DNA from 3 places in the Streptomyces sp. NPDC001933 genome. Region 1 is predicted to be linked to each of the others. Evidence: riboswitches for the same ligand, from Rfam matches in the RefSeq annotation. Region 1 holds a riboswitch; each other region holds the start of a gene.
The links. A riboswitch is a leader RNA that binds a small molecule or an ion and turns the genes downstream of it on or off. The one in region 1 is predicted to bind cobalamin.
Positions count from the first base shown of each region.

Region 2: it holds a riboswitch for cobalamin, as region 1 does, so the genes downstream of both, ACFYY7_RS28970 (ABC transporter substrate-binding protein) here and ACFYY7_RS11100 (ABC transporter substrate-binding protein) in region 1, are expected to answer to the same signal.
Region 3: it holds a riboswitch for cobalamin, as region 1 does, so the genes downstream of both, ACFYY7_RS02300 (prenyltransferase/squalene oxidase repeat-containing protein) here and ACFYY7_RS11100 (ABC transporter substrate-binding protein) in region 1, are expected to answer to the same signal.

Region 1 is NZ_JBIASS010000004.1:7,425-9,683, forward strand. It holds gene ACFYY7_RS11095 (FecCD family ABC transporter permease) at 1-189, opposite strand, end outside; gene ACFYY7_RS11100 (ABC transporter substrate-binding protein) at 261-1,241, opposite strand; cobalamin riboswitch at 1,280-1,432, opposite strand.
Region 2 is NZ_JBIASS010000013.1:176,221-178,479, reverse strand. It holds gene ACFYY7_RS28975 (FecCD family ABC transporter permease) at 1-402, opposite strand, end outside; gene ACFYY7_RS28970 (ABC transporter substrate-binding protein) at 399-1,466, opposite strand; cobalamin riboswitch at 1,502-1,690, opposite strand; gene ACFYY7_RS28965 (beta-ketoacyl-[acyl-carrier-protein] synthase family protein) at 1,803-2,259, opposite strand, start outside.
Region 3 is NZ_JBIASS010000001.1:525,339-527,597, forward strand. It holds gene ACFYY7_RS02295 (SCO2322 family protein) at 1-177, opposite strand, end outside; gene ACFYY7_RS02300 (prenyltransferase/squalene oxidase repeat-containing protein) at 174-1,448, opposite strand; cobalamin riboswitch at 1,558-1,693, opposite strand; gene ACFYY7_RS02305 (MBL fold metallo-hydrolase) at 1,945-2,259, opposite strand, start outside.

The DNA of each region.
Region 1 (2,259 bases):
CGCGCCCGACAGCGCCAGACCGGCACCGACGACGGCCCCGAGCAGCACCCTGGGCAGCCGTACTTCCCACACGATCGTCGGGAACGCACCGGAGCGTTCACCGCCCAGGACCGTACTCAATACCTCGCCCGGCGGAATCCGTACCGGGCCGAGCACCAGACCGGCCACCGCCGCCGCGAGCAGCAGCATCGTGAGGGCGCCGATCACGACGGGAGTCGAGCGGAGGACGGACTTCGGGCCGGGGCGGGCGGACCCCGCGCTCACGGAGTGCCGGGGTGCAGCTGCCCGGCCAGGTCCTGTACAGCGTCGGCGACCCGGACACCGAGCACGGCCGAGGACAGCGGGAGTACCGCGAACTTCTCGTTCTTGATCGCCGGCACGTCCGCGAGTGCCGGGTCGTTCAGCAGCCGCTTCTTCTTGGCCTCGACCGTGGTGCCTCCGTAGTCGTAGATCACGACCACTTCGGGCCTGCGCTTGATGACCTGTTCCCAGGACACGTCGCCGAAGGTGGCGTCGAGGTCCCCGAAGACGTTCCGGCCCCCGGCGAGCCGGACGATCTCGTTGCCGATGCCCTTGCCGCCCGCCGTGAACGCGGAGTTGTTGCCGGAGTCGTACACGAACACCGAGGGATGTGCGGAGCCCTTGAGCTCCGTTTCGACCGTCGTGATCTTCTGCCGTTCCTTGGCGATCAGCTTCTTGCCACGCTCCGGTACACCGAAGGTCCTGGCGACTTCGGTGATCTCGGTGGCGAGCTGATCGATGCCGACTTTGCCCCTGGCACAGTTCTCGATGTTCAGCCGGGTGTTGATGCCGTCCTTCTGGAGCCCCGCCCGGTCCTGGCCCTTGGCCTTGTCGAAGGCGCTGCTGTACCCGCCGTAGACGAAGTCGGGGTTGGCGCCGAGCAGCACCTCCTTGGAGGGGTACTCCTTCGCGAGCACCTTGGTCCTGTCGTACGCGGACCGGTACTCCGGCAGGATGCTGTCGTCCAGGTAGGCGGTCCCGGCCAGCCGGTCCTGGAGCCCAAGGGCCAGCATGATCTCGGTGACGTGCTGGTTCATGGTGACGACCCGCTCCGGCGGGGCGTCGAAGGTCGTCTTCGTACCGCAATTGGTGACGGTGTAGGGGAAACCGTCGGCGACCGGTGCGGCCTCTGCCTTGGCTTCGCCGCCGGTGCCGCAGCCGGTGAGAGGCAGCAGAAGCAGGGGTATGAGCGCGAGGGGTACACGGCGTATCGGGGGCATGACCGAGCCTTTCCGGGGGATGTCCTCGTCCCCTGGGTCGTACGAGAAGGCGGCGCGGTCAGTATCTGGCTTCCGGGCTGTTGCAGCCCGGTCACAGTGGCGGGACCGTACCGGATTCACACCGGTTTCCTGACACGCGTCGCCCGAGTTTTCGGAACTCATTCTGTCAGACCGCGTATTCCGCAGGTCATGCCCCTTGTGCTGTCGGCCTTGGGCGGACCCGGACGCCGACATGCGCGACGACGACCGGCGCTGCGGACAGGTTCCGCCCGGACCAGCAGGCTCGCCCGCCCCTGAAGGGCGCCATCCTTAGCTACTGGACGTGGGACAGACACGGCTCGCCACGGAAAGTTCGTCGAGGCCCGGCCGGTTCTGGACATCGAGCACGTGGGTGCAGGGGTTTTCGGGCCGTTGCCGTGAGGCCCGGACACCGCCGCTGGAGGACTGAGAGGTACCGCTCTACGGGTTTCTGGACGACTGCTTCCCCGCAGACGCAGAAGAGGACAGTGGTCGCGCCATCGCCCGCAGCGGTTGTTGTCTGTCGGCAGAAGCGGCTCCAGACGTCGCCACTCCGCCTCTGCCAGATCTCCCCGACCAGTCATACGAGAGCCAACGAATCAGTGGGCGGCATGGGGGCGCGGTCAGCATCTGCGATGCCACCACGCCAACTCCGGGTCTGCCACCGGCTCGTGATGCGTTCGCCCGAGGAGCACCACGTCCAGGCGCTCCACCTGCACCCGGAGTTCGCCGGCGGCCCTCGGCGGAAGCATGAACAGAGCATCTTGCAGCTTGTCCCGGGCCCACCCCTCGCCGCAACACGGGCAGGTGAACTCGGCCTCCCATTGCCTCCACCGGCGCTTGGTGCCGTGGACGCGCAAGGACCACACGCTCAACGCCACTGCCACGATGCCCGGAGACAATCGTTCCCGTTCGAGCATGCGGACGGCGGCATTCGCCGCTCCCGACAGACCTGGGACATCGCGATACCGCACCCAGGGTCTTCCCCAGCCGCGTTCCC
Region 2 (2,259 bases), on a different contig from region 1:
CGCGCCGGTGGACGCGCCGGAGGAGACACCGAGGACGAACGGGTCGGCGAGCGGGTTGCGCAGCAGCGACTGCATGACGGTGCCGCACACCGCGAGCCCGGCGCCGCACACCGCGGCCAGCAGGGTGCGCGGCATGCGCAGGTTCCAGATGATGCCGTCCCGGATCGGGGAGAGCTGTGACCGCCCCCAGCCGAGGTGGGCGGCGACCGCGGACCAGACGTCGGCCACCGAGATGCGGGCGGGTCCGATGGTGACGGCGACCGCGACGGAGCCGACGAGCAACGCGATGCCGCCGGCCCACAGGGCCCCGCCGCGCAGCCGCCGTACGCGACTCGTGGTGCGCGCCGACGCGGTGGGGGCCGCCGGAGCGGCCACCGCCGTGCCGGGTTCGGTCGGCGTCACCCCGCGAGCCCGAACCGGCGCAGCCCGGCGGCGACGCGTTCGACGCCCTCGACCGTGCGGATGGACGGGTTCATGGACTGGCCGCTGAGCAGGACGTACCGCTTGTGCCTGACGGCGTCCATGTTCTTCGTGACGGGGTTGGACTCCAGGAACTCGATCTTCTTCGCGGCGCTCTCGGCGGTCTGGGCCCTGCGGGTCAGGTCGCCGATGACCAGGACGTCGGGGTTGCGGTCGGCGACGGTCTCCCAGCTGATCTGGGGCCATTCCTCGTGGGTGTCGTCGAAGACGTTCTTCGCGCCGAGCGCTTCGGTGATGACGCCGGGTGCTCCGCAGCAGCCGGCCAGGTACGGGGCCTTGGAGTCGGAGAACCAGTACAGGAGGGTGGTGCCGGAGGCGTCGATGCCCTCGGTCGCCTTCTTCACCCGGTCCCGCAGCCGCGCCACGAGCGCGTCGCCGCGCTCCGGTACGCCGAACACCCGGGCCAGGTCGTGCACTTCGCCGTAGACGCTCTCCATGGTGAGCGGCGCGGTACGGGCTCCGTCGCCGCCGCCGCTGTTGTCCTTGCCGGTGCAGTCGGCGGGCGAGACATAGGTGGGCACGCCGAGCGATTCGAACTGTTCGCGGGGGGCGACGCCGCCCTTGGCGAGGGTCGATGCGAACGAGGCGCTGACGAAGTCGGGTTCCCGGTCGAGGACCTTCTCCGAGGACGGCCGGTTGTCCGAGATCCTGGGTACCTGGGCGTTGGCCTTCTCCAGGCCCTTCATCACCGGGTCGGTCCAGGTGGCGGTGGCGGCCATCCTGTCGGCGAGACCGAGGGAGAGCAGAATCTCGGCCGATCCCTGGTCCACCGGTACGGCGCGGCGCGGCGCGGCCTCGACGGTGACGGTGCGTCCGCAGTTCTTCAGCGTCACCGGATATCCGTCCGCGGGGCCCGGTTTCGCGCCGGGTTCACCGGCTCCGCCTCCGCAGGCGGTCAGCAGGACGAGTCCCGCCGAGAACAGGGCGATGGTGCGGACGGAGCTGGCTATGGACGTCACGGAGTCCCTCTGCGTCTCTGGGCCCATGCGCGGAGCCCGTTGTACGGAGTCCCGCGGTCCGGCACCGGACCGCGGATGCCAGCAGGTCTTCGGACTCGGGTTCTTTCGGACGGGGCGCCTTCCCGGGCACCCGAGGGTGGTCCCAGTGGCCGTGGCCCCGCCCGTCCCCCTCACCGCTGCGCGTCAGTTCCGGATTCGCACCGGATTCCCTGACCCCTACGTGGAGTTTGACTGGCCCCGGCAAGCTATCACGTGCCTCTGTGCAGGTCACGGGCGGTTGTGCGGCTCACGGGCAGTGGTGGCCGGTGGTACGCCGGGCCGTCTTCCCGTCGCACCACCTGCCTGCTGCCTGCGGAACGGTCCTCAGGGACGCTGAAGGGCGATGACGGCGTTGTGGCCGCCGAATCCGAAGGAATGGCTGACGGCGCGCCTGATGGGCCGCCGCAGAGGTTGCTTGGTGACGCAGTCGATGTCGAACTCGGGCGCCGGGGCGTCCAGGTTGGCGATCGGAGGTACGACTCCGCGCTGGAGCGTGAGGACGGTCAGTCCGGCCTCGATCGCTCCGGCCGCCCCCATGCAGTGCCCCAGTACGCCCTTGGGTGCGGTGACGGGTGGCCGGTGCGGGTAGACCCGGGCGATGAGGGCGGCCTCGACGGCGTCGTTGACCGGGGTGGCCGTGCCGTGCGCGTTGACGTGCTCGACGTCCTCGGCCGCCCAGCCCGCGTCGCGCAGTGCGGCCTCCACCGCTGCCTGGGCGACCCTGCCGGAGGGGCGCGGGCTGATGGGGTGGTGGGCGTCGGTGGTGGCGCCGGTGCCTGCG
Region 3 (2,259 bases), on a different contig from region 1:
CCCGTCGTCCGGCCGGACCAGGGACGGGCCCTGGGTGGCGTACGTCCAGTCGGAGCCGGAGCTCTCCCAGAACGACCAGTACCGGTAGCCGGCCGCCTGGGCCGGTCCCGCGCCGAGCACGGCCAGGACGGCGCCCAGGACCACCAGCAGCGCGGTGGTCCGTCCCGCGCGCCTCACGGCTGCCTGTTCTTCCGGCGACCGCTGATCAGGAAGAACGCGATCGCGGCGAGGACGAGGCCGATGCCGATGTACCACCACACGCCCCCGATCACGTCGTCGCCGCTGTGGACCTGGTCCTTCTCCGTGGGCTCGTACCCGGTGTCGGCGGACGGGTCGGGCGTCACCACGGCGGCGGGCTCGGGACCGGCCGCGTTCAGCCGGGCGACCAGGTCGACGCCGCCGAAGTCCCGGGCGTTGTTGCCGGTCGCGTGGGCGGCGAGGATCAGCTGGGCGTAGGCGGCGGGGCCGCTCCGGGCGGCCCAGTCCGCGGAGTTCTTCTTCAGCCAGGAGATGGCCCCGGCCGCCTTGTCCTGGTGGCCTGCCGCGGAGAGCGCGACGACCGCGTCCGCGGTGTTGCCGAAGTCGGGCTGCGGGGTGGTGTCGGTGGCGCCGGGCATAGGCGCCTGGTTCAGGTGGCCGCTGCCGGCGAGGGCACCGGTGAGGTAGTGCGCGCCGTTCTGGGCGGCCTGCTCGGGCGTGAGCCCGGAACCGGGCCGGCAACTGGGCGCCTTGCCCGCGGCGTTGTTCCCGACCGCCATCGCCTTGCCCATCGTGCCGAGCACGGCGGCCGCGGTGGCGTCCGCGTTGGCGGCGAGCCCGCCCTTCTTGTCGGCCTGGTACGCGAAGGCACCGCCGTCCTTCCCGCCGCACGGGATCGCGAGCGCGAGCAGCGGGTCGTAGGGGGTCTTGCCGCCGGGCGTCGTGATGTCCGCGAGCCGCTGCCCCTGGCGGGCGAGGGCGCCGATCACCAGGGAGGTCGAGTTGGCGTCACTGGGCGCGCCCGCGGTGTAGCCCCAGCCGCCGTCCTCGTTCTGCACGGACTTCAGCCAGCGCACCGAGTTGTTCACGGTCTCGCGGTGCCCGCCCACCTCGACCAGGGCCTGGGTGGCGGCCGCGGTGGCATTGGTGTCCCGCACGGTCTTCGCGTCGCACGGCTTGGCGGCATCGGGCCGGAACGCGGCGTAGGAACCGTCGGCGCACTGCTGGGAGATCAGCCAGTCCACCGACTTCGCGGCCGGGGTGACCCCTTCGAGCCGCTGGGCGAGGAAGGCCATCGACTGCCGCCACACGCCGTCGTAGGTGGGGTCCGCCGTGCCGTACAGCCCGGAAGGCAGCGCGACGGACGGTGAGGGCGACGGGGACGGCGCTGCCACCGCGACCGGCGCAGCGGCCGCGCAGAGCACGGCGGCGGTGGCGGCGAGCGTTGCTGCGCTGCGACGTACGGTCATGGCGGGCGGGGCCTCTCCTGCGGGGTGAACCGGGCACAGGCACGCTCAGGCACCAGGCTCCGGCTCCGTATACCTCGACGGTGCCGACCACCGGGGGATCCGGTGGTCCGAGCCGGTCACGACCGCGGACAGGGCATTCCGACTCACCGCCTGCGAAGACGGTTCACGGCTGCGTGGTCAGTGCCGGATTCGCACCGGCTTCCCCCTGAACGGGCATGATGACGACCCACACACTGTACCGGGCGGGTCCTGGCGGGGTCCGGGCCGGGAGGAGCGCCCCTGATCACACCGAGACGTACATCACACCGTCCCGCTCCGCACCGCAGGCCGCGCTCGCACCGAGAGGCACGCGACCGTCACACCGCGCCGCACGCCACCGGCCCGCCACCGCTCACGCAGCAACGCACGCCACCGGCCCGCCACCGCTCACGCAGCAACGCACCTCACCGGCCCGCCACCGCTCACGCAGCAACGCACCTCACCGGCCCGCCACTCCTCACACCGCGATGTACGCCACCGGATCGGCCCCCGGCACCGCCTCCGCGCGCCCGAGTTTCACCAGCCGCCGCAGATGCGCCTCCGCCTCCGAGACGGCGATGTTCCGGGAGCCGTGCGGGATCTGCTCCCAGGGCCGGTTCCACTCCATCCGCTCGGCCAGCTCCCACGGCGTCAGCGGCTCCGCCAGCAGCCCGAGCAGCCCGGTCAGCCGCTCCTCGTGATGCCCGAGGAGCTCCCGTACCCGCCCCGCCGCATCGGTGAAGGCGTACTGGTGGGCGGGCAACACCTCGGCGGCCCCGAGCCGGCCGATCCG